Regions from separate parts of the Lactobacillus johnsonii genome, predicted to be linked through region 1. Evidence: riboswitches for the same ligand, from Rfam matches in the RefSeq annotation. Region 1 holds a riboswitch; the other holds the start of a gene.
The links. A riboswitch is a leader RNA that binds a small molecule or an ion and turns the genes downstream of it on or off. The one in region 1 is predicted to bind magnesium.
Positions count from the first base shown of each region.

Region 2: another riboswitch for magnesium. It lies ahead of mgtA (magnesium-translocating P-type ATPase); the one in region 1 lies ahead of H0I41_RS01130 (P-type ATPase actuator domain-containing protein).

Region 1 covers NZ_CP059055.1:241,689-258,550, reverse strand. Annotated here, with positions in the region: gene H0I41_RS01175 (LacI family DNA-binding transcriptional regulator) at 1-724, opposite strand, end outside; gene H0I41_RS01170 (ribose-phosphate diphosphokinase) at 877-1,848, opposite strand; gene glmU (bifunctional UDP-N-acetylglucosamine diphosphorylase/glucosamine-1-phosphate N-acetyltransferase GlmU) at 1,959-3,344, opposite strand; gene purR (pur operon repressor) at 3,392-4,228, opposite strand; gene H0I41_RS01155 (Veg family protein) at 4,346-4,585, opposite strand; gene rsmA (16S rRNA (adenine(1518)-N(6)/adenine(1519)-N(6))-dimethyltransferase RsmA) at 4,661-5,551, opposite strand; gene rnmV (ribonuclease M5) at 5,541-6,104, opposite strand; gene H0I41_RS01140 (TatD family hydrolase) at 6,088-6,861, opposite strand; gene metG (methionine--tRNA ligase) at 6,861-8,837, opposite strand; gene H0I41_RS01130 (P-type ATPase actuator domain-containing protein) at 8,935-9,966, opposite strand; M-box (ykoK) riboswitch at 10,036-10,208, opposite strand; gene H0I41_RS01125 (TPM domain-containing protein) at 10,265-10,852, opposite strand; gene H0I41_RS01120 (deoxycytidylate deaminase) at 10,842-11,330, opposite strand; gene trpS (tryptophan--tRNA ligase) at 11,350-12,378, opposite strand; gene H0I41_RS01110 (SOS response-associated peptidase family protein) at 12,513-13,124, shown strand; tRNA gene H0I41_RS01105 (tRNA-Gly) at 13,151-13,221, shown strand; gene H0I41_RS01100 (CPBP family glutamic-type intramembrane protease) at 13,265-13,927, opposite strand; gene H0I41_RS01095 (ROK family protein) at 14,070-14,930, shown strand; gene H0I41_RS01090 (glycoside hydrolase family 1 protein) at 15,133-16,512, shown strand; partial or broken gene H0I41_RS01085 (PTS sugar transporter subunit IIC) at 16,512-16,862, shown strand, end outside.
Region 2 covers NZ_CP059055.1:1,037,721-1,054,582, reverse strand. Annotated here, with positions in the region: gene bsh (choloylglycine hydrolase) at 1-913, shown strand, start outside; gene H0I41_RS04910 (ATP-binding protein) at 1,082-2,161, opposite strand; gene H0I41_RS09395 (hypothetical protein) at 2,488-2,721, opposite strand; gene H0I41_RS04905 (ATP-binding protein) at 2,810-3,571, opposite strand; gene H0I41_RS04900 (excinuclease ABC subunit UvrA) at 3,803-6,331, shown strand; gene H0I41_RS04895 (IS30-like element ISLjo1 family transposase) at 6,350-7,399, opposite strand; gene H0I41_RS04890 (hypothetical protein) at 7,738-8,190, shown strand; gene H0I41_RS04885 (putative quinol monooxygenase) at 8,257-8,589, opposite strand; gene tpx (thiol peroxidase) at 8,722-9,216, opposite strand; gene H0I41_RS04875 (cupin domain-containing protein) at 9,413-9,826, shown strand; M-box (ykoK) riboswitch at 10,037-10,204, shown strand; gene mgtA (magnesium-translocating P-type ATPase) at 10,281-12,959, shown strand; gene H0I41_RS04865 (MarR family winged helix-turn-helix transcriptional regulator) at 13,091-13,528, shown strand; gene H0I41_RS04860 (ABC transporter ATP-binding protein) at 13,613-15,364, shown strand; gene H0I41_RS04855 (aldo/keto reductase) at 15,488-16,309, shown strand; gene H0I41_RS04850 (transcriptional regulator) at 16,398-16,661, opposite strand; gene H0I41_RS04845 (replication-associated recombination protein A) at 16,777-16,862, shown strand, end outside.

The sequences.
Region 1 (16,862 bases):
TTCTTTGTATAGCTCGTACTACCCCCACTGCAATTCGATCACTAGCACAAATAAAGCATGTATTCGGTGCAAATTTTCTCCAATTATCAATAATTAATTTTTCAGCCAGACTACTATGGTTTTGGATTCGAAAAATTTTTGGAATCATATTATGTTTCTGAAGTGTATTGATATAGCCGGCTTCCCTTGAATATTCAAAAGGCTCTTTTTCATCAATTCCAATGAAAACAATTGATTGATAATTTTTATTAAGTGCATACTGTGTAGCCAGCTGTTCACCTAATTTGTTATCTGTATCAATAAAATCATAGCCATAACGATTTTCTCCAAATAAAACAAAAGGTTTATCTAATTGATCTAACCATTCTGCATCCGTTGCTCGCCCACCAGTTATAATATAGCCGTCTCCTCCGCCAACATTCCTGTCTGTGGCTAATTGAATTGCGTAGTGTTTTTTGCTTAGTCCTTTAGCAATCCCAAAAAGTAGATTCATATAGTATGGCTCGGTTGTATCAATATCTTCTAAAATTACCAATTTAACCACATTAGTCCGATTATGAGCTAAAGCACTCGCAATTGAATTGGGATGATAATTCAATTGCTCCATTGCTTTTTCCACAATTTTTCTTAATTCTGGCGTCACCTGTTGCGGATGATTAATAACCCGCGATACTGTCATCTTAGATACACTAGCTTTTTTTGCTACATCAGATAAAGTAGTCATATTCTCATAGTTCCTTCTTCAAAACTGTATAGTTTAATACTACCTTAATTATCCGAGATATGTAAACGCTTTTTCTATTTTTAAAATAAAGGTATAGCTCTTATAGGACAAAAAAACCAATACCTAAGTAGATAGATATTGGTTTTTATTACTTAATTATGTGATTGAAAACGAGTATTAAATAGTGGACTAACTGGTTTATGTTCTTGAATCAATTTAATTGCTTCACCCATTAATGGTCCAACAGAAACAATTTCAGCCTTAGATAAATCTTTTTCTTCAGGTTGGTTAATTGAATCAGTTAAGATCAATTTCTTAATTGGTGAATTATTCAAACGTTCAATTGCGGGACCTGATAAAACAGCATGGGTAGCTGAAGCATAAACTTCAGTTGCACCAGCATCCATTAAAGCTTGAGATGCTAAAGTAATAGTACCAGCAGTATCGATCATATCATCAATAATAATGGCACGCTTGCCTTTTACATCTCCAATAATGTTCATAACTTCAGCAACATTTGCCTTTGGACGGCGCTTGTCAACAATTGCAATTGGAGTCTTAAGGAATTCTGCTAGCTTTCTTGCTCTAGTTACACCACCATGATCAGGTGAAACTACAACAGCATCTTTTTCTAAATCATGGCTTAAGAAGTAGTCCGCAAGAAGAGGTGCACCCATCAAATTATCAACAGGGATATCAAAGAATCCTTGAATTTGTGGGGCATGTAAATCAAGTGAAAGTACTCGATCAGCACCAGCTTTTTGTAACATATCAGCTACTAACTTAGCTGTAATTGGTTCACGTGCACGGGTCTTTCTATCTTGACGTGCATATCCGTAGTAAGGCATTACTAAGTTAACACTTCTAGCCGAAGCACGCTTAACAGCATCAATCATGATTAACAATTCCATTAAATTATCATTTACTGGAGCTGAAGTTGATTGCACTAAATAAACATCTTTACCACGAACTGATTCATCGATGTTAATTTGAATTTCACCATCGCTGAAACGTTTAACATCAGACTTACCAAGCTTAACTCCCACCTTATCAGCAATTTTTTCTGCTAAAGGCTTATTAGAGTTGAGCGCAAAAATTTTAATTTCTTTGTCTAATTGAGACATAATTTCCTCCACCGAAAAATTACAATTCCACATTTAATAATAGCAAAAAAATGCTTGTTACGCTTGTAAATAGCAAAAAAAGAAGTTGTATTTAACAACTTCTTTTAAATTTATTCCCATTCTTTGTCTTTTGCCAAAGGTAATTTGTGCCAATAATCTGGTTTATTAGTTTGTCTACCTCTAGCAATTGCCATATCGTACTTCTCAACATCTTTAGTAATTGTAGAATCTGCTGCAACAAATGCATGATCAGCAATATTAACTGGAGCAATAATCGTAGCACCTGCACCAATGAATGAATGATCACCAACATTAGTATGGAACTTCTTAACGCCATCGTAGTTAGAGAAAATAGTTCCGCAGCCAATATTAATATCTTTACCTAAAGTTGCATCTCCAACATAAGTTAAGTGTCCTACCTTGGTATTTTCTCCAATTTCAGCCTTCTTAATTTCAACAAAGTTACCAATATGTGCACCTTTGCGAATTACGGCCTTTGGACGAAGGTGTGAGTTAGGACCAATGTCAGTATTATCATCCATTTGAGCTTCTTGAAGAGTTGAAGAAGTGATAGTTACATTGTTGCCGATCTTAGAGTCAATGATTCTTGAACTATTAGTAATATAGCAGTTACTACCAATTTCGGTTTTACCCTTAATAACAACATTTCCTTCGATAACAGTATCGTTGCCAATTTTAACATCGCTATCAATATATGCAGTATCAGGATCAATAAATGATACACCATTTCTCATGTGTTCCTCATTGATTCTTCTTTGCATAATTTTAGTTGCTTGAGCAAGAGCTATTCGGTCGTTAACCCCTAGACTTTCACTAAAGTCTGGCATTTCATATGCACCAACCTTGTGACCAGCCTTGCGCATAATTTCTAAAACATCAGTTAGATAGTATTCACCTTGCGCGTTATCGTTACCTACTTGTTTTAGAGCTTTAAATAATTCTTTATTGTCAAAACAAAAAACACCAGTATTAATTTCATCAACAGCTAACTCTTCTGGAGTACCATCTTTTTGTTCAACAATTCTCAGAACATTTCCATCTTCGTCACGAATGATACGTCCATAGCCAAATGGATTTGGAGCTTTTGCGGTCAAAACAGTTGCACTATTTCCGCTCTCTTCGTGTTTTTTAAATAAGTTATTAAAGGTTTCGGCTGTAAATAATGGAGTATCCCCAGTAGCAACTAAAGTTGATCCCTCTAAATTCTCTAATAGATCATTTGCTGCTAAAACTGCATCTCCAGTTCCTAATTGCTTTTCTTGAAAAGCAAATTCTGACTGACCTGCTAATACATCTTTAACACTCTCTGCGCCATTACCAACAACAGTGATAATCTTATCTGGATTAGTTCCCTTTGCTGCCTCAACGACATGTTCTACCATCGTTTTTCCGCAAACCTTATGTAATACCTTGTAAAGTTTTGACTTCATACGGGTACCTTTTCCAGCAGCTAAGATAACAACATATTTATTCATGAATTTAATATCCCCTCAATATTGTATTTAAGCTATCTATCAGTATATCATTTTGGGAAACGATTGAAGTCTGTCTGCTCTAAGAAATTACCTGGTCGTACTTTGATTAGTTTCTTATCCCTGTCAACTTCAGTGATTTTAATTAAAGATTGGTAGTCATCAACTACTTTTTGAGAGGCATACTTTGTTTCGCAAAGTACACACATACCGGCAACAGTACCTTTAAATTCTTTAACTAGTTCTTCCATCCCAGTTAAAGTGCCTCCACCTTTCATGAAGTCATCGACAATTAGTACATTACTTCCTTCTGGGAGGAGTCTTTTGGCCAACTCCATTTTTTCAACTCGTTCACTTGAAGAAGCAACATAATTAACTGAAATTGTTGATCCTTCAGTAATTTTAGGACGTCTTCTAACCATTACAAATGGCACATTTAAGAAACGACTTACTGCTTGTGCAAGAGCAATTCCTTTAGTCTCAATCGTCATTACATAGTCAATATTACTGTAGGCATATTTGGTAGCAATCAGTTGTCCAATTTGACGTAAATCTTGCGGCGAACCTAAAATATCGGATAAGTAAACAAAATTACCGGGTAAAATACGATCAGGATCTTCAATACGGTCAGCTAAATCATGAAGATAGTCTGTAGCTTCTTTTTTTCCTACAAAAGGAATGTATCTTACTCCACCTGCTGCTCCCGCTACAGTTTCTAAAATTCCATTTTGATCGTTGGCTAAAGTTTGACGTAAAATTGCCAAATCTTCTGAAATTGAAGATTTTGCTGCACCATAGCGATCTGCAAAAAATGGTAATGCAATCAAAGTATGAGGGCGAGCCAAAAGATACTTAACCATATCAACTAATCTTTCTGAACGTTTCATGCTTTTACCTTCCTAAACATTAAATAGATTTCTACGTTTAAATATACTCTATATAAAGAAAAATCACTAGCATTTTAAGTGAAATACTAGTGATTGTTCGTAATATTCTATTGTCGACTACATTTCATCAAACTCAAGTTCAATGTTTTTGGTTAATAAATCGGTATAACTATAAGATACTCGTTCAAAATTATTTTGATCTTGGTCAAGATCTACAACAAATACAGCCCGATAAGTCTTAGTTAATCTACCTTTACGACGGGTTACTTTTTTTCTTCCTGCTTGAGCTACTACTACTAAGTTTTCACCCAAATGAGAATCCAAACTTTGTTTAATTGCCATTAGTGTTGTTGGCACTGGACGTCACTCCTTTGCTTGGATTCATTTTATCAAAAATTTAATATTTTTTCAAGTCTGTAATTTGTAACCGTTTTATGCTTGCCGATCTTTTAGAAGATGTGCCAACTGAACAAATTGATTTAGAGTTAATTCTTCCGGACGAACTCTAACATCTAACCCTAGATCATTAATTAATTTCTCGCGTTCATCTTTATCTTTAATTAAAGTCTTCAAATTATTAGCTAAAGTTTTACGACGTTGAGCAAAACACATTTTCACTACATGATCGAAGAATGCATAATCATTAATGTCAGGCTTTTCAAGAAGTGGCGTTAAGACAACAACCGCGGAATCAACTTTAGGTCTTGGCATGAAAGATGTGCTCTTTACTTCTTCGGCTAAGCGAACATTCATCCGGCTTTGCACTGCAATAGACAAGGGACCATATTCCTTTGTTTTAGGCTTAGCAACTAACCGTTCAGCAACTTCTTTTTGCATCATTAAGGTTAAACTTGAAAAATCTAAATCACTCTTAATCAGATTAAAAATAATTGGAGTTGTAATGTAGTAAGGTAAATTAGCAACAATCTTAACTGATTTACTTAAATCAAGAAAGCCATCATTATCCTCTACAAAGTTAGCTTTCAATACATCTTTCATTACTAACTTAAACCGATCTTTCAATTCTTCACCATCAATTTTTTGTGGCAATTCATTGTTTAAGATTTCTGGTAAATCTTGATCAACCTCATAAGCCAAAACTTTGGCTCCAGCTAAAAGAAGTTGTTCAGTTAATGAACCAATTCCAGGTCCAATTTCAATAACTTGGTCTCCTGGCTGAATATCTGCTGCTTCAACAATTCCTTTAATTGCTGGTAAATCTACTAAAAAGTTTTGACCTAAATTCTTTTTCGCATGCATAAAATAGCGATTAACAATTGCTTGAGTTCTAACTGGACTTGCAATCGGCATACTATTTGACATCTTCAACTGCCCTCTTTAATTCATCATAAGTAATTCCAAACATCTTTAAGCGTTTATAAAATTGTTTACTATTTCCATATCCAATTCCTAGCTTAATCCCAACCTTCTCACGTAAAAGACGAGCACCCGAGCTCATTCCTAAGCCTAACTCATCGTACTTTTCCTTAGTGATATCACTTTCTATCGGTTTAACTTCATGCAAATCACTTAAAGCACGAATCAAAGCTTCTTTTGAAGCGTGTTCAACTCCTAAACTATTTCCACGCTTAGTTGGTTCTCCTTCTTTGCGTGTAATAAAAGCTTGCTTAGCCTGAGGAGCTGCTTGGGTAACTAAACGTCGAATCCTTTCGCCATTATAATCTGGGTCAGTAAAAATAATTATTTCTCTAGTTTGCGAAAGTTTCTTTATTTCAGCTAAAGTTTGTTCAGATACCTCTGAACCATTGGTTTCAATAGTTTCAATTCCAGGAAAAAATTGTTTTAGACGTTTGGTATCATCTCGACCTTCAACAACTATTACAGCATTAAATTGTTTTTTATTTTCTGATTCCATATGCCCTCATCGTATTCTCAAATGTATGCTTGGCTACTTCTTCAACAGAGCTTCCACGCAAATCGGCAATTGCTTCAGCTACATAACGCACATATCCTGTTTCATTTTGTTTTCCACGGTATGGCTTCGGTGTTAAATATGGAGCATCAGTTTCAATTAAAAATTTGTCCCACGGCACAACCTTAGCTGAAGCATGAACATCAACTGCTTTAGTAAAAGAAACCACACCAGAAAATGAAACCATCATCCCTAAGTCAAGAAACTTATTGAGCCATTCCGGATCACCATTGAAATTATGAATTATCCCACCATATTCACCGACATGACTATCTTTCAAAACTTGATAAGTATCTTCAAAAGCATCTCGAGTATGAATATTAACAGGCATTTTCAAACTATGAGCCAAATCAAGTTGTCGCGCAAAAACTTTGCGTTGTACCTCTCTCGGGGATTCATCCCAATAATAATCTAGTCCAATTTCTCCTAACGCGACAGTTTTAGGTTCTTTTAGTTGCTCAACTAGCTTATCCTCAGCTTTTTGATCATAGTCTTTAGCAACATCCGGGCAATAGCCAACAATAGCATATAAGTTATCGAATCTTTGACTCAAGTCAATCGCACGTTCGTTAAATTCAGGATCTTGTCCAGCAACCGCACTTTTCACAACACCTAATTCTTTAGCTCGTTCAAGATAAATGTCTTCTTTTCCGCGAAAAGATGCATCATTTAAGTGTGTATGCGAATCAAAAATCTCCATTAGCCTAATTCAGCTCCAACCTCATGTTCATCGCCAACAATAGCTAACTTAACCTTGCCATCCTTTTCACTAGATAAAAGCATACCTTGACTTTCATGTCCTAGCATCTTACGTGGCTTTAAGTTAGTAACTGCAAGGACCTTTTTATCTAAAAGTTCACTTGCATCTGGATAAAACTTACGAATACCACTTAAAATTTGACGTTCGTTTCCATCACCAAAATCAAGTTTAAACATTAATAATTTACTTGATCCCTTTACTGGCTCAACGGATAAAATTTGACCTACTTGAATTTTGACTTTGTCAAAATCATCAATTGTAATGTGTTTTTCTTCTTTTTGTTGACTTCTAGTCTTCTTCTTTGGCTTAGCCTTCTTCATTTCTTCCTTAATGTACTTAACTTCAACATCATTTTTAAGTCGTGGGAAGATTGGCGTCGGCTTTTCTGTTACCTTAATGTTCCAGTCAAAGCCGCCAAAATCAAGTTTCTTTTGATCATCATTCTTCCAGTCAAGTCCGAGTTGTTCAAACATCTTAACTGGGCTCTGCGTCATAACTGGTGCAATTAAAATTGCAATTAAACGTAAACTTTCAGCCAAGTTAGTCATTACTTTAGATAGTTCTTCACTCTTGCCCTCTTTGTTTAACGTCCAAGGTGTAGTTTCATCAATATATTTATTTGCACGAGAAATGAGCTTCCAAACACTATCTAAAGCTTGAGAGAAGTGGAGGGCATCCATTTGTTTTTGATATTCAGCAATTGTTTCATTAGCTGTTTTAATTAAATCTTTTGCAAATTCATCCTGTTCTGAAGCAACTGGAGCAACTTGGCCATCTTGATATTGATTAATCATTGAAACAGTTCTATTTAACAAGTTACCTAAGTCATTAGCCAAATCAAAGTTAACTCTTTCAACAAAATCTTCCGGAGTAAAAATACCATCTGAACCAAATGGAATTGCACGCATCAAGTAATAACGAAGAGCATCTAAGCCATAACGTTTAACAATCATTTCTGGGTAAACGGCATTACCCTTTGATTTAGACATTTTACCGTCTCTCATTAATACCCAGCCATGCCCAAAGATTTGCTTTGGAAGAGGAAGATCAAGTGCCATTAACATAATTGGCCAATAAATAGTGTGGAAGCGAACAATTTCCTTACCAACTAAATGTACGTCAGCTGGCCAATATTTCTTAAATAATGCATCATTATCTGAACCATATCCAAGAGCAGTAATATAGTTAGAAAGAGCATCAATCCAAACATAAACAACATGCTTAGGATCACTAGGCACAGGAATTCCCCAATCAACAGTCGTACGAGTGACAGATAAGTCTTCTAAGCCTGGCTTAATAAAGTTATTTACCATTTCTTTCTCACGAGAGTGAGGCAAAATAAAGTCTGGGTGATCCTTGTAGTATTGAAGTAAGCGATCAGCATATTTACTCATTCTGAAGAAGTATGATGGTTCCTTAACTAAACGTACTTCATGTCCTGATGGAGCCTTTCCGCCAATCACATTGCCATCATCATCTTTATATACTTCAGCAAGTTGTGATTCAGTGAAGTATTCTTCATCTTCTACAGAATACCAACCAGTGTACTCACCTAAGTAAATATCTCCTTGTTTTAATAATCTTTCAAAAATCTTTTGTACAGCTTTAACGTGATCTTCATCAGTTGTTCTAATGAAGCGATCATAGGAAACGTCTAACATTTTCCATAGGTCCTTATAGGAATCAGCCATTTTATCTACAAATTCTTGTGGTTTAATTCCTTGTGCTTCAGCTTTTTGCTCAATCTTAAGTCCATGTTCATCAGTTCCAGTTAAGAAGAATGTATCAAAACCGCGAGATTTTTTATAACGAGTCATGGTATCAGCAGCAATAGTAGTGTATGCATTACCGATAGTTAATTTTCCAGATGGATAGTAAATAGGTGTAGTAATATAGAAAGTTTTCTTTTCAGCCATCTTTATTCTTCCTCTCATAAGTCTTTTAACTGCTAGTATAACATAGCATGCCTACATAAATTTGTGTACCAAAAAAGGAATTTCTTTTTAGAAATTCCTAGTTAGATTGATTTTGTTTTTTCATTACCATGCTATTACTCGGATGGTGAATTGAATTTTTTAGTAATTGGCTAGTGATAGAAATAGGAACTGCATCAGAGGTTAATCCGACAACTACTGCAAGAGCAAATACTAAAGTATTTTCCCAGTTGCCATGCATCATACTACTAATTACTAAAAACAAAGGAACAATAACTGCAGCTAGAATTAAAAATACTCTTGTTAAATTTCTGGTATCTAAATTAAACACGTGCTTCTTTAATTCCATCTTGGAAATATTTTGAGATAATTTTCCAAAAATAGTCTCTTTTCCAGTCGCAAATACTACTCCAACTCCAGAACCAGAGATAATTCTGGTACCTGCGTATAAAATATTGGCATAGTCTACATAACCATGATTGTTTCTCTGACCTAAAGAAGTAATTTCACTCTTATATACTGGATTATCTTCATCCATAAAGAAATCGGCTGAACAAATTATATTATTATTCTTTAAAATTCTTACATCTGCCGGAACCACTTCTCCAGCTTGTAACAAGATAATATCCCCAGCCACTAACTCTTTAGTTGCCAACTCTTGTGGCATGCAGTCGCGCATAACTTTAGTAGTGGGTGATATTTTATGTAGTAAATTTTGAATAGCCGCTCTAATTTTGATATTTTGAATGAAACTTAATATTCCAGAAATAGCTAAAACTAAAATAATTAAAACAGGTGTATCTAAATTATGAACTTTTAATTTATAGTTAAGCATAATAGATACAATTGCTAAGCCTAAAAGAATACTTGTAAAAGGCGTCATAAATGCTTCACATAAAAATTGAAGTCTAGTATTTTTAGGTTTATTTACAATTTCGTTAGGACCATTTTTTGCTAAGCGTTGCCTCGCATCTTTAGTTTGAAGGCCACTAATTGAGGTTTTTAATCGTTGCAGTGTTGCAAATTTATCTTCGCATGCAATCCGGCGCACCAGCTTGGTGTCTGTAGTATGTCTTTTGCCGGAAGTGTTGATTTTTAACATCTTCAACATCCTTTCTTAAGAACCTAGCAAACAAACAAAAAGCCGATGCAAAAACTGCATCGGCTTAAATCCAAGCGATTTTTATACTCGTCGTTCAGTTTTAACACTACGTGACGTAAGGTTATAAAAATATAACTAGCTGGCTGGGGAGGGCCTTATATCGACGATCCCTGTTTGACCCGTTGGCATCTCTGGATGTTGCTGGGCGACAGCATGTGTTCACGTAGGAGTCTCACCTAACAGTTTATTTGCTCTAATATTTAATTTCTATTGATACTTTAACGGCTAACTAGCTTTTAGTCAAGCCCTAATGTGGCTTTCGCGTGCTTTTGAATAAAACTAATCCAAAACTAATTAAAGCTGCAATCACTAATCCCCAAACTAAACTTACACTTTGTGGATGATCAATTTTTTGTAACTCTTCTTGCGTCAAAGAATTTTTATCATAAGATAACTTATCTTTTTGGGCAATTAAAGTTGCACAGGCATTAAAAACTAATCGAATTCCTGAGTTGAAGCTTGATTTTTTCTCACTTCTTAATTTATCGCCTGCATATCGAATAATGTTGCTACACTTATTTTGTGTCAAAACATCTTGGTAATTTTTACCAACAAGAATTTGAACATTTTTTCTTTTATTTTGTAATGCAGCTACAATAATTACCTGATTTTTCATCGGCCTAATTTTATTTATATCATTACTATTTTTTAGACTTAAAAGCCGAATCTCAGGTTTATTTTTTGTTTTTTGATACTCTTTATTTTTTTGAGTTACTAATTCTTTAGTTTGGTTATTAAATAAATTTTGCAGATCACTAACAAAAGAAGTTGTACTAGCAGTAAATAGTAAAAAAGAAATTAGGAGTATTCCAAAACTGATAAACTTATTTTTCATTATCCGTCTTCTCTAACCTCTCAGCTAAGCTTTGAACATATTTATGATCTAGCGTTACTTGTTCAATCGCCACACCCTTTTCACGCAGTAACTTGAGTGCTAACGGATTATCATGATAATCATAATAATAGTTAATTTTCTTAATACCAGCCTGAACTAAGCATTTGCTGCAATTAAAGCAAGGAAAATAAGTCACGTAGATTTCAGTACCTTCAGTTGAAATACCATTTTTAGCACACTGAATTAAGGCATTCATTTCTGAGTGAATAGTTCTAACACAGTGTCCATCAACCATTAAGTGACCAACGTCATCACAATGAGGTTGTCCAGAAACACTTCCATTATAACCAGTGGCAATCATCCGGTCGTCCTTGACCAACACACTTCCCACTAGGGCTCGGTCACAAGTTGAGCGCTGTGCAATAACTAACGCCTGCATCATAAAATATTGCTTCCACGGAATCCTGTCTCTTGTCATCAGTCTTACCCTCTTTAAATTATTTATTTAACCTATCAAAATAATTTAAACCAATTGCTTCTCTAACTTCTTGTAAAGTTTGGTTAGCAACTTCATTTGCCTTCTTTGATCCCTCTAGTAACATTTCGTATACAGCATCTGGATCTTGAGCAAACTTCTCTCTACGCTCTCTAATTGGCCCAAGTTCTTCTTCAAGAACCTTATTCAAGTAGCGTTTAATTTTAACGTCCCCTAAGCCACCTTTTTGATATTGTTCCTTAAGTTCAGCCACCTTATCTTTATCTGGTGCAAAAACATCAAGATAAGTAAAGACAGTATTACCCTCTACTTGACCAGGATCTTCAACATGAATATGGTTTGGATCCGTGTACATTGACATAACTTTCTTTTGTACAGTCTTTGCATCATCGGACAAGTAAATTGCATTTCCAAGTGATTTAGACATTTTTGCATTTCCATCTAAACCTGGAAGTCTACCTTGTCCCTTTGGTGGGAAGTAACCCTTTGGTTCAACTAAAATATCAGTGTTATAAACTCTATTAAAAGTACGAACAATTTCTCTAGTTTGTTCAAGCATTGGTTCTTGATCATCCCCAACTGGAATTATTGTTGCTTTAAAAGCAGTAATGTCTGCTGCCTGAGAAACTGGGTAGTTTAAGAAACCAACTGGAATTGAATCTTTAAAATTCTTTTGCTTAATTTCAGTTTTAACAGTTGGATTTCTTTCTAGACGTGCAACTGTTACCAAATCCATGTAATAAGCAGTTAATTCAAAAAGAGCAGGGATTTGTGATTGCACATAGATAGTAGACTTTTCAGGATCTAGTCCAACAGCTAAGTAGTCCAAAGCTACTTGAATTAAGCTATTCTTAATTTTTTCAGGATCTCTAGCATTATCAGTTAGTGCTTGAGTGTCCGCAATCATAATATAAGGGTCATATTTACCTTCATTTTGTAATTTTACACGGTTTTTTAAGGAGCCAATATAGTGACCAATATGAAGTTTTCCGGTTGGTCTATCTCCAGTTAATAAAATTTCCTTTGTCATATTTTTTCTCCAATATATCTGTAATCTTTAGCTTTACCTCCAATTCTAGCAAAAATCCTTATTTGTTTAAACTTACCTAAAAGTTGCTAAAATTAAATTGAGAGAAAAATTACATAAAGAAAGGATGAATAGAGATGTGTAGTCATTATGAAATGCCATCGCTTAAAGAAATTAAGACATATCTAAAAACTGATTTAGAATTACCACTAGTTGTATCAAAAAACATTGAAGACAAATTTGAATCTGTTACTCAAATTTATCCTAAATCTCCATCTTTAGTTATGCTATATAGCGATGACGAACTAAAGTTAGTTGAAAAGAAATGGGGCTATCCAAGTCCATTTAAAAAGAATCGAGTAATTTATAATGCTCGGGTAGAGCGTTTTTATGAAGAAAAACCATCAATGTGGGATGATTCATTTGCTCGCCAGCGGTGCATTATTTTATCTAATGAATTCTGGGAAAGTAGTAAGCAAACTTACCTTGCATCAAATAACAAAACCTATCATGAACACTCATCTTTTACTGCAAAAGATGAACCGATGGCATTAATTGCTGGTATTTATAAAGGGGATGACTTTTCAATGGTCACTACTGCTTCTAATGATACTGTGCTTCCAGTTCATGAAAGAATGCCCTTAGTGTTAAAGCCATCTGAATTACGTCGTTGGCTCTTTCAAAACTTTACTTCTCTACTTGACCGGTCAGAATATAACCTAGACAGACATCAGTTGCCACATCGTTAGCAAAATGATATAATCATTTTGCTTATGCGGGTATAGTTTAATGGTAAAATGTCAGCTTCCCAAGCTGAAGATGCGGGTTCGATTCACGCTATCCGCTTATATTAAAAAACGAGGAACTTTATGAAGTTCCTCGTTTTTTGTTAGGCTAAAATCACCATAAAAATTCCATTTAGGATTGCTAAATAAATTGGCATCATGATTCTTTGTGAATATAAGTAAGACCAAGCAAAAAGCATCCCGTAAAGACTATTGAGAATAAATAAACTAAATGAAGTTTGAAAATTAAGTATTCCATAGAAAAAGCCTGAGCACATAATGCCAACTATACCGCTAACCATATTCTGTGCTCTAAACCCATAATTAAAGAAAAAACCTGTTGTTAAATATACTTGCATTGCTGGTAGCAAAAGACCAGTCGAAAATATAAGAAACCAAAATAAAAGATTACATTCAGCCTTTTGATAAATTATTTGAAAAGACATTAAGGGCACGCTTCCTTTAGCTTGAAGATAGGAAACAAAAACACGTCCTAAAATCACCAGAATAGATACACCAACTATAAATCCATAATCTGCTAATAAAGGCATCGTGGGCTTTTTTTCAAAAAATCGTTGTTCTCGATTAAATTGTCGAATATAAAAATATAAAGTAAACAAGGCACAAAGTAAGAAAAAAAAGTACCCTATTTTATTTACATGATCATTTAACAGAGCTAATTTTTTAACTCCAATTACAATTAAATATAAGACCAAATAAACAATATATCTAGTCAAATTTCCTTGTCTGGACGATGGTGTATTCATGTATTTTCCCCTTTATATCAATTACTTTCAATTATAGCAAAGCATTTACTATTAGTTATACTTCAGGAAAAATATATACTTATTGACAGCGCTTACGTTGATGATTAACATGAAAGATAAGATAAAAAGAGAGGTAATACTAATGAACTTAATCGCAATTGATATTGGCGGCACAACTATTAAAATCGCTACCTGGATAAATCAAAAATTAAAGATGGCATTTACTATTGATACACCGGATAATTTAGATACTTTTTATGAGGAATTAACTGATGCAGTTAACGAAATAAAAGCTAATCATAACATTGATGGTGTAGCCATCTCTTCTCCTGGTGCTGTTAATAAAGCTACTGGCGTGATTGAAGGAGCAAGTGCTCTACCGTATATTCACAACTTTAAGATCGTACCTGAATTAGAAAAAAGATTTGGTTTGCCAGTAAGTATCGAAAATGATGCAAACTGCGCAGCTCTTGCCGAAATCGCTGACGGAGCAGCTAAAGGATGCAGTAGTATGGCATTTTTAGTTATTGGTACCGGCGTTGGGGGAAGTATCATTATTAACAATCAAATCTGGCATGGTGCACATCTCTATGGCGGTGAATTTGGTTTTATGATTATTGATGGTAAGCAGTTAAGTGAGCTAGCTTCACCTGTTACCATGGCCAAGCGCTACAATAAAAAGACTGGAAAAGATTTTGATGGTAAGACTGTTTTTGAACTTGCTGACACTGATGACCCAGTTGCTCAAGAAGAACGGGGAAAGCTCCTCCATGCTCTTGCTGTAGCAATTTTTAATATTCAACACAGTTTTGATCCTGAAAAAATTATTATTGGTGGTGGAATTTCACAAAATCCAGAATTAGTTCCCCTACTCGACGATGAAATTGCTAAATTAAGAAATAAGATGGATATCGAGACCGTGAAACCAATTTTGGATATATGTACATTAAAAAATGAAGCAAATTTGCGTGGAGCGGTTGCAGATTTTGAAAAAGAGCATTAAATTTTATATAGACACTTTTTTATTATTAAATAAATGTGTTTGAAAGCATCATGAAAAAGGACTGAGGAAACCATCCCAGTCCTTTTTTGTTATCTAATTAAACAAAAGTATATATTTTTATATGAAAGTGCTTTACTTTTGTTCCAAATAAGATTATATTTATACATGTAAAACATGTAAGCGATTGCAAAGAGGAAATATTATGAATAAGCACAAAATGCCTAAAGACTTCTTCTGGGGCAATTCGGTTTCAAGTATGCAAACTGAAGGTGCCTGGGATGAAGACGGTAAAGGCTTATCAGTTTACGATGTACGACCTGCTACAGAAAATACTACAGACTGGCACACCGCGATTGATGAATACCATCGTTATGATGAGGATTTAGACCTAATGAAAGAAATGAATATGAATATGTATCGTATTCAAATTTCATGGTCAAGAGTTTGTCCCGAAGGAGACGGGGATTTTAATCCTAAAGGAATTGAATTTTATGACAAATTAGTAGATGCCATGCTTGATCGCGGAATCGAGCCGATGATTTGTCTTTATCACTTTGACATGCCCCTACACCTAGCAAAAGAATACAACGGTTTTATGTCACGCCATGTTGTTGATGCTTTTGTTAGATTCGGCAAAAAGATGATTGATCATTTTTCAGACCGAGTTAAATACTGGATTGTTTTCAATGAACATAATCTTTACTTCCAAGACGAAGTATTTAACATCTCTGGTTACGAAAAAGGTGACAAAACTTTAGATGATATGTATACCATCTTTCACCACACCATGATCAGTCATATTCGATTGGCTAATTACATCCATGAAAAATATGATGATGTAAAAATCGGCGGAATGCTTGCCTTCCAACAAATTTATCCTGAAACTTCAAAATCTACCGATGTTTGGGCAGCAAAACAAATTCAAGAATTTTTGAATTTCAATATTTATGATGCAGACACTGGCCGTGGTTATTCACCGGAAGTACTACAATACGCTAAAGACCACAACATTAATTGGGATATAACTGAAGATGATAAAGAAGAAATGAAAAAAGCAAAGGCTGACTTTTTAGCTTTTAGTTACTATTCTTCTTGGACAGTGTCAGCTGATAAAATTCCTGCCGACGTTGCTCCTAACCGTTACATGAATTATGGCGGTGTAGAAAACAAGTATCTCAAGACAAATGCTTGGGGCTGGACAATTGATCCACTTGGTTTTAGAAACGCCATTACCACTATGTACAACCATTACAAGATTCCAATCTTCCCAATTGAAAACGGAATCGGCTTAAAAGAAACGTGGGATGGTGAGCATATGATCGAAGATGATGAACGTATTGCTTACCACGAGGAACATATTAAGGCTATGAAAGATGCCATGTTCTTAGATGGAGCTAAAGTTTTAGGTTATCTAGGTTGGGGATTAATCGATATTCCAAGTTCACATGCCGATATGGAAAAACGCTATGGTGCTGTTTACGTCAACCGTTCAAATCATGACTTAAAAGATTTAAAACGTGTTCCAAAGAAATCATTTTATTGGTTCCAAAAAGTATTAAAAGATAATGGAGACGAAATATAATGAGCGAACAAAAACAATCAGGCAGTATGTGTTTGTTAATAAACACATACTGCCTCCAGTAATGAAATTTGTTAATACTAAGGCTATCCAAGCCTTACAAAATGGTATGATTTATACTTTACCATTTATCCTTATTGGATCTATTTTCTTAATTTTAGGAAATATTCCTATTCCAGCCGTAGCTAATGCAATTAATGCTTCCGGTTGGGGTGCATTCTTCAACCAAGCCTACACTACTACTTTTAGTATCATGGCTATGTGGGCAGCAGTTGGTATTGCCTATATTTATGTTAAAAATGAAGGCTATGAACCACTAGCACCCGGTCTTACTTCATTAGCTGCATTCTTAA
Region 2 (16,862 bases), 800 kb from region 1:
TGCCTATGGTCAGAAAGTGGTAATTACTCCTAGAAATTATCAACTTAATTATCGTCATTTACCAACACAAGATACTCATTATGCAATGATCGGTGTTTCAGTAGTTGCCAATGACTATCCATTGTATTGTGATGCTATCAATGAAAAAGGATTAGGAATAGCCGGATTAAATTTCACTGGTCCTGGTAAATATTTTGCTGTAGATGAAAGCAAAAAGAATGTTACTTCTTTTGAACTGATCCCATATTTACTAAGCAGTTGTGAAACTATTGAAGATGTAAAGAAATTATTGTCTGAAACTAATATTACTGATGAAAGTTTCTCTAAAGATTTACCAGTTACTACTCTTCATTGGTTAATGGGTGATAAAAGTGGTAAGAGTATAGTTATTGAATCAACAGAAACTGGTTTACACGTTTATGACAACCCAGTTAATACTTTAACAAATAATCCTGTCTTTCCAGCTCAAGTTGAAACCTTGGCTAACTTTGCTTCGGTTTCTCCAGCTCAACCTAAAAATACACTTGTACCTAATGCAGATATTAATCTGTATAGTCGTGGATTAGGGACCCATCATTTACCAGGCGGAACAGATTCAAATTCTCGCTTTATTAAGGCATCTTTTGTATTAGCTCATTCACCAAAAGGTAATGATGAAGTTGAAAATGTAACTAATTTCTTCCATATTTTACATTCGGTTGAACAAGCAAAGGGTACCGATGAAGTTGAAGATAATGTATTTGAATTTACCATGTATTCAGACTGTATGAATTTGGATAAGGGAATTTTATATTTTACTACTTACGATAATAACCAAATTAATGCTGTGGATATGAATAATGAAAATTTGGATACTTCTGACTTGATTACCTATGAATTATTTAAGGATCAAGCCATTAAATTTGAAAATTAAAAGTTAGTTTAAAATAATTTAGTAGTAAATTTTGACAAAGTAAAACGGGTGAAGTTGATTGGCTCCACCCGTTTTAGTTTATTTATTATTTAGGTTAAAACGAATTTTATTTTAAAAAGTAAATAATTACAAAACAATACTGGACATGATTTGATCATTTCAGTTTTTTTATCCCCAATTTAATTCATCATATTTTGCTTGGATAAATTCCCTAAATAAAGGTAGGGTGAATCCTAATTTACCGCGAATGATTGTTTTGATTAAATTATATTTAATTAGCTTAGTACGATACATATTTACGTATTGCTTGCTTTTACCCATTTTTTCAATAATTGCACTAATATTATTATTTTTTGACATCTCGTAGAGAAATTGAAAATCAATTTCTGTTAATTCATGTGAGATGACATCATACGCTTGATTGAAAAGCGTATCTTTAAAAGCTAACTTAGTATAATTCCAGGATTCTTCAAAATTTTTACCAGTAGATAGCTCTTCATACATCAAATCGCCAATTAATTGAAAAGCATAAGCATAACCTTGTGTCATCTCGGCCATTTCTTCAGCTTGGTCACTTGTAATGTCAAATACTTTAATATACGCTTGAGCAATTGATAATTTTTGCAATTTATTAACGTGAAACCTATCAGCGCGTACTAAAAAAGTTAAATTATGCGAACTAGAAAGTTCCGCCACTTCCTTCAACAATCCAGTCATGATAACAGAAACTTGCAGTTCACTTAAGCTCCAATTATTAAATTCTTCAGCTAATTTTTGAATTGCTGGTGTATTAGAAACTTCATCAATACAAAATACGACTCGCATGTTAGCTTGTTTCAATAATTTTAAAATTTTAGTAATTTCAGTTTTATAGTAGATTTCATCATGTTTTTCATTTGCCTCAGCAAAATTTATAGAAACGAATGGTAAGTTAATTGAAACAGACGAAGACCACTTTTTTAATTTGTTAAGCATTGGGGCTAGCTTAATGTACATTATACGAAATAAATCTTCAGTATTATGAAGAGTTACTACGATTGTATCATCATATTTATTAAGTTCTTTGCCAACTTTGTTCATAAAAACTGTTTTACCTGAACCACGAACACCAGTAATAAAAAGTGAGTAAGTGGGATGTTTTTTGTAACGGTGTGCTCTTTTAGCATATTTGACAGCATCATTATTAAAATCAAGATATAGTTCAGGAATTCCACCGAATTCCGCATCAAATGGATTTTCACTGTACATTTTAAAACCTCATTATACTTCATTATACTTTGCGGCATGATTTTATACTTCATTATACTTCATTATACTTTGCGGCACAATTTTATACTTCATTATACTTTTTAGGTGATTCTAGAATTGTTTTGCATAAGTGCATTAATGTTGATAGGATTTTATCTTTTGCGACTGAAGTATATAAAGCACTAAAGCAAGCTTAGATATGAATGTAAAATAAAATGAGTAATAGTTTCTATATGAACTGTAGGAAAGCTATTGCTCATTTTATTTATATTTAGTTAAATCATGAGGGATAAGAAAGAGAGAAACTAAAAAGTTCTAGATTAATTTTAAAATTCATCTAAAATCATCTCTTGTTCAACGAATTTATCGAAGTAAGGTAACAAAAAGCTAACATAGCCATAACCATTCGGTTTAATAATTTGGTCATCAATTAATTTCCGGCGATAGACAGCAATGTAATTAGGTCCTTTTTCCATAAGATTACCAATAACCTGACTTTTAACCTTGTGTTGCTTAGATTTAACCATAGCTTGTACGAATTCTTTTTCACGTTCAGACATGTCACTATAAACTTTGAAGTAAACATTTCTATTTAATTCACTAATATAGATGTCTAAGATGTTGTTTATATCAGATATAGAAATCGTCTTATTGGAGGAATGAATGATAGCCCAATAATTGAAAAGCGTAAGCAAATCCTTGAGTTTGTTTAGTCATATATAAAAGAGTTTCAGTCGAAAATGTATAGCTAGCTTTACTAAAAATGTGCTGATAACTATTTTTTATACTTTCAATATCTAAAGGATTCAAAACGATTCGATTGGCACGCAATAAAAAGGTAAGAACATCATCATTTTGGATTTCTGAAACATTTTCTGGTAAACCTGCCATAAGTAAAGAAACATTAAGATTGTTTCGAATCATAATTTGATAACAACTAGCAAATTTTTTTAATAATGGTGTTAAATGTACTTCGTCAATGTTAATTAAAACATGAAACCCTTTTTTTGTTAGTTTCTCTAAGGCATCTTGGAATAATAATTGAAAATTAGATTCAGCCTGTTGATGGAAACTAGCACTCATATCTAGTCCAAAGAAGTTCATCTTTAGGTCGATATTTTTTATAATCTTCAAGTTAAGAAGATGTCGTTGTAATTGATTTATTAGGGAGATTAAGAGATCATCATCTAGAACTAAATTGATTACTAACCAATTTTTATCTTTACTTATTAAATTAGAAACTTCTGTCATCAATGTAGTTTTTCCCGAACCACGTTGCCCGTAAAGAAGGGATGTTTGAAAAGGCGATCCCACTCGGTTCAATTCAGTAACTATACGTTGAGTTAATGAATCACGATTTAAGAAAACACTGGGCATTTTTCCAAAACTAGGATTAAAAGGATTTTCCATTTAGTTACACCTCTTTTTATAACTTTTTATAACTTTTATTTAATTTTATAACTTTTTATAACATTTTTCCACTTTAGAAAGATCGGGTAAGGAGCAGTAAACAATAGCTATAAACTGTAATAGAGAAAACTCCACATAAATATGTGTTAAAAACGATAATTTAACAACTGAGTAAAAAGTTTCCTATAATATATAGATGTAAATTATAGAAATGATAAAGAAGGAAATAAAATGGCAGTCCCAAAAAAGATTGAAGTTCGTGATGGACGTGTTCATAACTTGAAGAATATTAATGTAGATATCCCACTTCATAAGTTTGTGGCTATTTCAGGACTTTCGGGGTCAGGAAAGTCATCCCTGGCAATGGGAATTTTATATGAAGAAGGGTCGCGGCGCTACTTGGACGCTCTATCTACCTATATGCGTCGACGAATTAAGCAAGGTGCGCAAGCGGATGTAACTAGTGTAAAACATATTCCATCTGCCTTAGCCTTGCGCCAAAGACCAAGTGTTCCTAATGAACGAGCGACTGTTGGAACAACTACTGAAACATATAATGTTTTACGGCTAATTTTTTCAAGATTAGGTTCACCGGTCTGTCCGAATGGACACCGAGTTGCCCCAAGTTTAGATATTGCAGAAGCAATGTCTAAGTCCGGAGATGAGATGGGGCAGGTTACTTGTCCAACTTGTGGTGTAAAGTTTCACGTTCCAAGTGCGGAAGATTTTTCTTTTAATTCTGATGGAGCTTGTGAGCGTTGCAGTGGAACTGGTAAGGTACGCCAATTAGACGAAAGTAAATTAATTACCGATCCCAATCTTTCGATTAGAAACGGTGCTGTAGCTTCTTGGAATTTACCAGGAAGGAACTTTATGCCAAATGTGGCTGAACATGCGGGCGTTAGAATTGACATTCCTTATAAGGATTTAACTGAGAAAGAGAAAGATTTTGTTTTAAATGGTCCTGAAAAGAAGTACCAGATGGATTTTTTGTCAGGAACCGGTCGAGTTTTTCATAATTTTAATGCTTTATATGAAAATGCGCATCAAGCCGTTTTAAAATCAGCTGAAAGTAGTAAAAGTGAACGAGCACAGAAACGTCTTGCAGAATTTTTTACTTATTCAACTTGTCCGGTTTGTCATGGAACGCGTCTTCGTCCAGAACTACTTAATCAGTTAGTTAATGGAAAAAATATTGATCAAGTTCAACATATGCAACTAGGCGATTTGCCTAAATGGAGTAAAGAAGTTCTCGTTAGTCTGCCAGAAAATATGCATCCCATGGCTAAAGCCCTACTCAATGAATTTATTAATAATTTGCAGCCATTACTGGATTTAGGATTAGATTATTTAACCATGGCACGAGCTGGGAATACCTTGTCTACTGGTGAATTACAAAGAATCCAACTTGCTAGAACTTTACGTACAGAAACTACCGGAGTTTTATACGTTTTAGATGAACCTTCAATTGGATTACATCCTGCTAATGTTGATGGATTAATTAAAGTATTGCGTAAATTAGTTGCACAAGGTAATTCCCTTGTGGTCGTTGATCATAATGTTGATATTATAAAAGCAGCTGATCAAATTATTGAAATCGGTCCTGGGTCTGGTGAAGCTGGAGGAGAAATTTTGGATCAAGGCACTCCTTTAGAAATTGAAAAAGATCCTCAATCTTTAATTGCACCTTATTTAGATGGCAAAGCCGATTTAATGGCTCGTAAAGTTAGTGATCAAGTTAATTCCGACCAAATTACTTTTGAAGTAGATCACTATTTTAATTTACATGATATTAAAGCAGGCATTCCTGTAAATCAAATTACTGCTGTAACTGGCTTTTCAGGAGCAGGTAAGACTAGTTTAATTTTAGATTCTATTGTTCCAGCAATTAAGGCCCAAGATAAGGGAGAGCCTTTACCAAAGCAAGTTAAAGAATTTAATTCTCCTGTGCACCATGTTGTAAGTGTGGATGCTTCTCCAATTGGAAAGAGTACGCGTTCAACAGTCGCAACTTATACTTCGATTATGGATAATTTGCGTAAGCTCTTTGCTCAGCAACCTTTAGCCAAAGAAAAGCATTATACTCCAAGTTACTTTTCTTATAATAATAAAGAAGGAGCTTGTCCAACTTGTGGTGGTACAGGAATCGTTACTTTAGATATTCAGTTTTTGCCTGATATGCAGCAAACCTGTCCTACTTGCCATGGAGATAGATATAATCAAAAAATTCAAAAAGTTAAATGGCATGATCTTTCGATTGTTGATGTTCTTAACCTGGATATAAACGAAGCTATTCCAATTTTTAAAGAGATTCCAAAAATTGAACGCGATCTACTTTTATTGAAAGAAGTAGGTCTTGATTATTTACACTTAGGAGAAAGTACACCAACTTTGTCTGGTGGGGAAGCGCAGAGATTAAAATTAGTAACACACTTAAGTCAGAGACAAGACGATACCTTATTTGTTTTTGATGAACCTACTATTGGTCTGCATCCCTTAGATGTAAAGGTATTAGTTCATGTAATGCAAAAACTTCTTGATCAAGGCGCAACTATAATTACTATTACGCATGATCTTAACTTAATCGTTAATACTGACTACATGCTTGATTTAGGGCCACGTGGTGGTGAAAATGGAGGAAAGTTAGTGGCTAAAGGTAGACCATTAGAATTAATTAAAGATCCGCACAGCCTGACCGTGAAGTATTTAGCAGATTATGTCGATCAGTTTAAATTAAATAAAATACGCAAATTGCAATAATAAATTGAACACTTTTAGTTAAGCTGCTTGATAGATTAGATCTAATTCTCTTTCAAAGATTTCATCTGGTGTATGATAGGCCAGTATCTTTCTTGGCAAAGAATTGCACCAGGTTTCAATATTAATGATGTCTTGTAAAGAATAGTTAGCTATTGCTTCTCCCTTAGGAATGAATCTGCGAATAAGACCATTGTGTCTTTCAACTGTTCCCTTATCACAAGAAGTGTAAGGATGGGCATAGTAAACCAGTGTATTGGATACTTTTTCTAGGTTGGAAAGATCTGCAAACTCTGAGCCATTATCAGTGGTAATGGTTTTAAAAATATCATTCCAATGTTCGCTGTATTGCCTTTGGAGTTCTTTAAAGGCCTGCATGACACTGACAGAAGTCTTGTCAGGAATACGAAGAATTAAAAACTCACGACTCATACGCTCAGATAAGGTTAGCAGTACCTCATCATCTTTGCTCTTATGTCCGAGAACTAAATCGCATTCCCAATGACCGAATTCATTACGTTTATTGATCTCTTTAGGACGTTCTTCAATGCTTCTGCCAAGTTTTTTCTTATTTTTGCGAATACGATGAAGCTTAGTATTGCGTTTAAGCTTCTCTGGCAAGTCGTAATTATAAATTCCTAATAAGCCTTGATCAACGTAATTATAAAGAGTTTTGGTGCAGACAACATCGCTGCTAGCGAATTCGCCAACAGCAGTAGCACGATTACTGCACACATCAAGCGACCAGCCATCTTTAAAAAAATGCTTGTGGACATAGCGCATGAATTGAGCTTTCCTGAGAAAGTCTGATTTGCGCCCACAATTTTTACGATGAGCTTTATATGCATCATGCCCTTGAGTAGCCTTATATTTTTTGACTTTACCATGATACAGTTTTACAGTGCCACGCTTAACCTCATAGCTGATAGTAGAAGGAGAACAGTTAAGTTCACGGGCAATTGCACGCAAAGAATAGCCATCTTTCAAACGCAATTGAATAATAACTCGCTCTTCAAATGATAAATGCTTGCCTTTAACGTGCTGGTTCATGGTAGAATGTAAAGAGTCCATTTTGACCTCCAATAGAAAGTTTTTGTGGTTATTAACATTCTATCAAACAGGTCCGAATGGACTTTTTATTTTTTATCAAGTGTTCAATTTAATTTTACAATCAGCGATTAAATAAAATAAATAGTTAATAAGAAGTAGCCAATCTAAGAATTGTAGTGACCCTCGAAATTCGGACACGAATTTCGGGGGGGTTCTTATGACCAAATTATCTAAAGAAGATAAAAAGTATTATATTGAAGCCTATATATTTTTCATCCTTGTTAATTAGTTAAAATTGTTAAATAATTTTGTATAATAAAGTGGCAATTCAGTAAAGTTTGAGAGGATGTAAGCATAGTATGGAAAAGTTAAAAGCAATTCAATTTAATTTTGAAAATTGTGAGTCTGAGCAAATTCCAATTGAGTATATTCCTTATTTTAATTTTAAAAATGTATATACTAACTTAAGCCATCGCTGGGGCCATGAAGAGGAAGATAGTGATATCCTTAAAACAGGCCTTGAATGTGATGGGTTTACTATGATTGCTGACTGGGATAAAGTAAATACCATTGAAACTTCGGAAGAATATAATTTAGCTGACCGGATAGCTAAATTCCATGATTTAGTTGATGTAGATTTGATTTTTAAATCTGGAAAAACTAAAAATATTTATATGCCATGGGAAGATGCGAACTATGGTGAATCTAACGCTTTAATGATTGTCCTAAAGTCTGATTCTAGTTCTTATGTTACTAATAGTAGGTTCAACAATAGTACATTTTTAGAAGTTTATATAGAGAAAAAGGCGTAGGCCAATATCTTTTTAGATATTAGGCATGCGCCTTTTTATTAGTCTTTGAATATGGTTAAAAATCTATTATTTTCGAATAAATTTTTGATCACTGCTTGGAATACCATTCTCGTCAGAAATATAACGTTCTACACGCATATGAAGATCATACTTTTTACGTAGGTCGGCTAATTCTTGCATCATTGGTGAAGCATGGTGAGCTTCAAGAGATTCTTGGTTTTTCCAGCTATCAATTAGAAGAATAGTTTCAGGATCATCTAATGGAATGAAATATTCATATTTTTCATTTCCTGGTTCTTTCCTAATACGGTCGGCTACACCGCTGCTTTCCATTTCTTCAGCGAATTTACGAGCGCTTCCATTTTTACCAGTGTAGTAAAGATTAACTGTTAATGACATATCTAATCCTCCTTAATTATTCGTAGTAGTTCTTTAACCATTTTATATTAAATTTTAATCAAGAAAAAAGTGTTTACCATCAAGACTTTAAAATCTGGTAAACACTTTTTCTATAAACTAATTTTGTTAATCTTAATGTAATTGTTTTAGTTCGTTTAATACTGCATCATAATTTGGCTCATGTGTAATTTCATCAACTAATTCACGGTATAGAATTTTACCATTAGGATCAAGGACCCAAACGGAACGAGCAAGAATGCCAGATTCTGGAATTAATAAGCCAGTTGCTTTACCAAATGACAAATTTTTATCAGACATCAATTGCATATTTTTAACATCTTCAGCAGCACACCAATTTTGTTGGTCTTCAACGATATTAGTGGAAATAGTCAAAAAGTTAATTTCTGGAAATTTATCCATTGTTTTATTAAAAGTTTTGGTTTGAATACTGCAAACAGGAGTATTAATATCTGGTACTACACTAATTAAACTAAATTTACCTAACAAATCAGACTTAGTGAATTCTTGATTGTTCTTATTTAGTACTGCAAAATTAGGCATTTCTTCACCAACTGCTGGCGGAGTACCTATTAATTTAACTTCTTTACCTTTAAAAGTGATTTTCATAAGTTATACCCTCTCTTTCTTCTTATTATCTTAAATATAGCAAATTATAGGAGGTATCTTAAATATTTAGCCTATGTAGTAAAATACCATACCTTAAATGCATAGATGTCTAGTAGAAATAACTATTTTTAATTTATAAAGGGTAGATATAAACTAATAGATGAGAGAAATAAAGAGTTTTACGGAGGAAAAAATAATGGCAAAAAATGAAGAAGAAGTAAAAAATAGTGTCTTTGGCTTTGGTAAATTTAACGAAGCATACGCAAAATACTTTCAAGGAAAGAGTTACCTCAATCCTTTAGCATCAAGTAAAGAGGCTAAAACTGGTGTAAGTAATGTAAGTTTTGAGCCTGGTTGTCGTAATGATTGGCACATGCACTCAATTCCTCAAATCCTAATTGCCGTTGCAGGTGAAGGTTGGTATCAAGAAGAAGGTAAACCAGCACAGAAGATGGTTCCCGGGGATGTTGTAATTGTTAACCCTAATACTAAATACTGGCATGGTGCTACCAAGGATTCATGGTTTGCTCATGTAGCAGTAATGGTCGGAGACGGTAAAACCACTTGGCTTGAGCCAGTTTCTGATGAAGAATATGACAAGTTAGGTTAAATTTATAAAGTTTCATAATTAATAAATTGATGTGTATAAAAAGTTAAGTGCTAATGGTAGTGCTTAACTTTTTTAGTAAACTTGATAATTTCTTTAAAGAATACTTGAAGTAAAATATTTCGATTTTTTTAAGAAAGTAAAGAAATTATAAAGACGGTTGAATAATAAAAAATAGTCGTTTAGGCTATAGTCGTCAATTAAATAAAGAAGCAAATAAACTGTTAGGTGAGACTCCTACGTAAATATATGCTGATGCCCAGGAACATCCAGAGATGCCAACGGGTCAAACAGGAACTGTCGAGTTAAGGCTTTTCCCAGTCAGCTAGTTGAAAAAACTTTACGTTACGTAGTGTTAAAACTGAACGACGAGTATTAAATCGCTATTATAAGACCAATGCAGTTTTTGCGTTGGTCTTTTTGTTTGTTTGCCGATTTTTTAGAGGGAGAGATTACTATGTTAAAATTCAACTCTAAAGATCGTGTAGTAACTGATGCGACTTTAGCTAAGCAAATTGCTGGAAAAGAAAAGAGTGAAGTATTAAAGCAATTAGATACGTCAATTAATGGGTTAAACCCTGCGCAAGCAAAAAAGCGTTTAGAGCGCGATGGGTTAAATGAAGTATCAAATAAAGAGTGTCATCCAAAATTGCATTTTTTATTTGATGCTTTCATGACTCCATTTACAGGAGTATTACTGTTTTTAGCTCTTTTATCTTTTTTGACTAACTATCTTTTTGTTCCTGCAGATCAAAAGGATCTCAGTACAGTCATTATTATGATTACAATGGTTTTAATTTCTGGAATAACTAGTTTTATCCAGAATGTTAAAACCAGTGACGCAGTTGATTCACTATTAAATATGGTATCTGTAACCACGAATATCAAACGAGATGGAAAAGATCAGGAATTGCCAACTAAAGATGTTGTAGTTGGTGATATTATCAATCTAACTGCTGGGGATCTGGTACCAGCAGATCTGTATTTATTAAAAAGTAAGGATCTCTTTTGTTCAGCAAGTTCATTAAATGGTGAATCTAGTCCTGTTGAAAAACTAGCAAATGAAAAGCCAAAGGAAAATGATAACTATTTAGATTATCCGAATATTTTATATGAGGGAACAAATATTGTTTCAGGCTCTGCAATGGGCGTTGTATTTGCTACAGGTGATGAGACAGTTTTTGGTAATTTAGCACGTACTCTTAGCAAGAATAAAAATAAAGAAACAACTTTTGATATTGGAATCAAAAATGTTTCAAAGATTTTATTGATTATGACCGCCGTAATTGCACCTCTTGTATTTTTAATTAATGGTTTAACCAAAGGGGATTGGCTTAATGCATTGATTTTTGCTATTGCTACAGCTGTGGGACTAACTCCAGAAATGCTTCCTGTAATTGTTACAAGCAATCTAGTTAAGGGATCAGTTGAAATGGCAAGGCACGAAACCATTGTTAAAAGAATGAATTCAATTCAAAACTTCGGATCTGCAGATATTCTTTGCACAGATAAAACTGGGACTTTAACTCAAGACAAAGTAGTTTTAGAACGTCACTATGATTTGAATTTAGAAGAAAAATCAAAAGTCTTAGAACTATCATACTTGAACAGTTACTATCAAACAGGGATGAAAGACTTAATTGATAAGGCAATCATTAATGCAGCTAAAGATGAATTAGATACAGAAGAAATTAACCAAAATTATCAAAAAATTGATGAGATTCCCTTTGACTTTAAAAGAAGACGAATGAGTGTCGTGGTAATGAATAAGAAGCATGAACACTTATTAGTAACAAAAGGAGCTGCTGAAGAAATGCTTGCTTGCTCTAATCGGTTGGAAATTAACGATAAAATTACCATGCTTGATCAAGAGCAGAGACAAGAAATTTTAAATAAGATCAATCAAATGAATCAAGATGGGTTACGGGTGGTATTGCTAGCCTATAAGAAAAATCCTGCTCCTGTTGGTGAATTCAGTGTTGATGATGAGAAAGAACTAATTTTAACTGGATTTTTAGCATTTTTAGATCCACCAAAGGATAGTGCTAAAGCTGCATTAACTGCTTTAAAGAGGGATGGAATTACTGTAAAAATCTTAACTGGAGATAATGAAGCTGTCACTAGAAATGTTGGCAAACAAGTTGGGTTAGATATTAATTGCGTGTATCAGGGAAAGGACTTAGAAAATAAAAGTTCAGCTGAATTGAAGAAAATGGTTGAAGAATGTGATATTTTTGTAAAACTATCCCCACAACAAAAGGCACAAATTATTCAATTATTAAGAGAAAATAACCATACTGTTGCTTATATGGGAGACGGAATTAATGATGCGCCGGCTATGAAAGCAGCCGATGTTGCTATTTCCGTTGATACAGCCGTAGACATTGCTAAAAAATCTGCTGATATAATTTTGTTACATAAAGACTTAATGATTTTAGAGAAAGCTGTTCAAATTGGTCGGCAAGTCTTTGGAAATACGATGAAATATATTAAAATTACACTTTCATCTAACTTTGGTAATATTTTATCAATTTTAGTAGCATCATCATTTCTTCCTTTTCTTCCAATGCTTCCAGTTCAACTTCTCATTTTAGATTTAATGTACGGTACCAGCTGTCTATCAATTCCATTCGATACAATGAACAAACATTATTTATCTGAACCAAGAAAGTGGAGTACTAAGAAGCTTCCTAAGTTTATGTTCTATTTTGGTCCTACATCTTCGATTTTTGACATCATAACTTTTGCATTACTGTTCTTTATAGTTTGTCCACAAATTATCGGAAGTAGCTATGCAGGAGCAACTGCTTCACAAAAATTACTTTTTTCAGCTGTCTTTTGTACTGGCTGGTTTATTGAATCGCTTTGGACCCAAGAAATGGTTATTCATGCACTTAGAGATCCAGGCCTCCCATTTATTAAACAGCATGCTACAGCAATTGTTACATGGGCAACGATTGGTATGGCTGCAATTGGGACTATGTTACCATTTATTATTCCTGTCGCAAAAGCAGTGAAATTTGGTCCAATTCCAGTATATTTTTTAGGAATTGTATTTATTTTATTGATTTTATACATTGCTTTAACGATGTTAGTAAAGAAATGGTATCTAAAATCAGAGAAATGTTTAATCTAATTGTTTTAATATTAAATCTATTTTTAAAGGAAGTATGATTTACTACATACTTCCTTTTGTTTTATTGTGGCATATTTTATAATTAGGTATCTAACAGTATACATTCTAACTATTAACAAAGGGGTTAAAAGATGACAGATAAAGTAGAAAAATATCAAGAAATGATGGATTTATTCCGTTTATACTTCAACTTTTCTAAAAGATTTTATGGGGAAGAAGTAAAATTTAGTCAACTTACTCCTCAGCAAGGACGAACTTTGATGTATATTCAAGAGCATCCCGGTATGATTCAAAGGGAACTAGCTGATAATTTTCATTTACGTAATGCCAGTGTAACTAATATGTTGAAAAATCTTGAACGTGATGGATATATTCAACGCAAGCAAGATGAAAAGTCTGCTCGAATTAAACGGATTTATATTACCCAGTTAGGAGAAAAACAAGTTATTGAGATGAAAAAAAGCTTTAACTTGATATTAAAAAAACTTTCTAGTCGAGTAGACGAAAAGCTATTAGATCAATTAATTCCACTCCTGAAGGAACTAAACCAACAAGTTCGAAATAATTAGTGACTTGACAGTTAGGTATCTACATGTTTTAATACTAAGCGTTAATTATTATTAGGTACCTAACTATTAAGGAGGAATGTATTAATGGATAGAGGAAGACCCCAGATTGAAAAAGGAAAACATAGTTTTAGTTTTCAAGATTTTTTTAAATTAATAAATCGAGTGCATCCCAAATATTGGCAATTAATTGTTGGTATTCTGGCTGGCTTAATTGCCATGGGAGCAAACTTAATTGTTCCTCAATTTGCACAAAGAATTATTAATAACTTTAAGCATTTAAATATAAACCTGGTAATTATTACTGGAATAGTATTTTTTGGTGGAGTAATTATTAGTGCCTTATCTGGTTATATTTTGGGAGTTTTTGGAGAGCATGTGGTTTCGAAACTTCGTGATAATCTCTGGGCTCGCTTACTTAAGATGCCAGTTAGTTATTTTGATAATACTTCGACAGGTGAAATTTCATCAAGACTAGTTAATGACACGTCACAAGTCAAGAATTTACTTGCTAATACCTTACCTAATGCAATTACTTCTTTATTACAATTCTTTGGTGCTGTCGTCATCATGTTTATGATGGATTGGCAGATGTCCTTAATCATGGTTCTTGCCGTTCCTTTGGTGATATTCGTTCTATTACCATTTATGAGATTGTCAGGAAAAATTGGCCGGGCACGTCAAGATGAACTGGCAAAATTTTCTAGTGAGTCAACTAATGTTTTAAGTGAAATCCGTTTGGTAAAATCAAGTAATTCAGAGAAGAAAGAGCTTGCTACTGGAACAAAAAGAATTGCTAAACTTTATGCAATTGGGGTAAAGGAATCCTGGATTAACTCCTTGATGCAGCCAATTTCTAATATGTTAATGATGATTTTAGTAATTGGTATTTTAACTTACGGTGCTATTCGTGTTATGCAAGGTACACTTACTATGGGTGCACTTATTTCCTTCTTAATGTATCTATTTCAATTGATGGGTCCAGTAATCATAATTAGTCAATTTTTCAATGAATTAGCTAAGACGTCAGGTTCAACTGAACGTATCGGCGAAATGCTTAATGAACCAATTGAAGTATCTGCCGATAATCAAAAGGTTGATATTGCTGGAAAAGAATTGAAGCTGCAGAATGTAAGTTTCTCATATGAAAAAGGAAAGCAAATTCTACATGATATCAATGTGTCGGCTAAGCCTAACACTGTTGTCGCCTTTGCTGGTCCATCAGGTGGTGGAAAATCAACAATTTTTTCACTAATAGAACGTTTCTATAAACCAACTTCGGGAAAGATAACTATTGGTGGTCAAAATATAGAAGAGATTGATTTAACTGATTGGCGTAAACAAATTGGACTTGTAGGTCAAAATTCATCAGTAATGCCCGGAACTATTCGTGAAAATCTGGTTTATGGCTTAGGAAGAAAAGTTAGTGACGATGAATTATGGCATGTTTTAAAGATGGCATATGCAGATAAATTTGTAAAAGAGGCAGAAGATGGCTTAGAAACACAGATTGGTGAACGAGGTGTTAAGCTGTCTGGTGGACAAAGACAGAGAATTGCAATTGCGAGGGCCTTTTTGCGTGATCCGAAAATCTTAATGCTTGATGAGGCTACTGCAAGTCTTGATTCAGAATCTGAAGCTATGGTACAAAAAGCCTTAGCAAGTCTGATGAAAAATAGAATGACTTTAGTAATTGCTCACCGTTTAAGTACAATTGTTGATGCAGATAAAATTTATTTCATTGATCATGGAACTGTTTCCGGCTCAGGTACTCATGATGAACTAGTAAAATCAACACCTCTTTATGCAGAATACGTTCATAATCAATTTAAAAAATAGTAGATAAAAATAGCGGCTTTTAAGTCGCTATTTTTTGTATAAATTAAAATAAGAGTTTTATTTATTCTTTTAGGATATGATTATCATATGGAAGTAAAATAATGAATTAACATAGAGGTAATTATGAAACATTTAACGTTAAATAACGGTGTTAAAATCCCAATTTTTGGCTTTGGAACTTACGAGATTAGCCCAGACCAAACAAAAGAAGCTGTTTTATCTGCTTTTAAAGATGGCTACCGTTTAATTGATACAGCACAATATTATCAAAATGAACAGCAGGTAGGAGAAGCAGTCCGCGCAAGTAATCTTAATCGGGATGAAGTTTTCATTACTACAAAGACCATGACTGATGGATATGAAGCGACTAAGCAGGGACTAGATGAATCTCTAAATAAAAGTGGCTTAGATTATTTTGATTTAGTCTTAATTCATTGGCCAATGGGCCACGATTTAGATACTTGGCGCGCTCTAGAAGAAGCATATAAAGCTGGTAAAACGCGAGCTATTGGTATCAGTAATTTTAATAGTCGACAAACTTTAGAATTAATTAATCATGCAGAAATTCGGCCCATGGTTGATCAGATTGAAACACATCTTTTATTACAACAATGGAAAATGCACGAATTTTTGAAAAAAGAAAATATTATTCATGAAAGCTATAGTCCGTTAGGTAACGGTCAACAAAATCTGATGACTAATCCAGTGTTACAAAAAATTGGTGAAAAATATGGTAAATCACCAATCCAAGTGATTTTACGGTATTTAGTCCAGAATGACATTGTAACTATTCCTCGCTCTACTAATCCAGCCCATATTAAAGCTAATATTGATATCTTTGATTTTGAGTTAGATAAAGAGGATCTTAAGCAGCTTCGTGCTTTAGATGAGCGCAAGCCAATTGATGGTTGGCCAGCAGAAATGCGAGAAGATGAGGATTATTAAGCTGAAAAACATAATATAAAAACATAAAAGAGTAATTGTAGTCTCATAGATGGTATGAGATAGACAATTACTCTTTTTTATTACTCACTTAATTATTGAGCGAGTCTCGTAATTTTTCTAAAAATAAGTTTCCTAAATTAGATAGCTTTCGATTCTTCTTCCAAATAACGATATTGGGATCAGTAATTTGGGGAGAAAGAGGGCGAGCAGTTAAGCCTTCTAGTTTCTTATCATATAAATTATTATAAGAAATTTGGACGCTATGACCTTCACCAGCTAAAAGAGACGCAGTATAAGCTAAATTGCTGTTTGCAACCGTTAAATCAGTTGGGGTAATCTTACAATCGGACAAAGTGTTTAAAATGATTTGAGTAGAGCTTGGGGTTATATAAATTTGTTTTGAACTAATAATTGTGATAATAATAGATAAAACTTAACACTTTACTATAAGTAAGAAGGTCGATTTTATGCCTATCAAAAAGCCACTAGCAGATTTGATCCGGCCAAAAAATTTATCGCAATTTGTAGGTCAAACTAAGCTAATTTCTGAAGG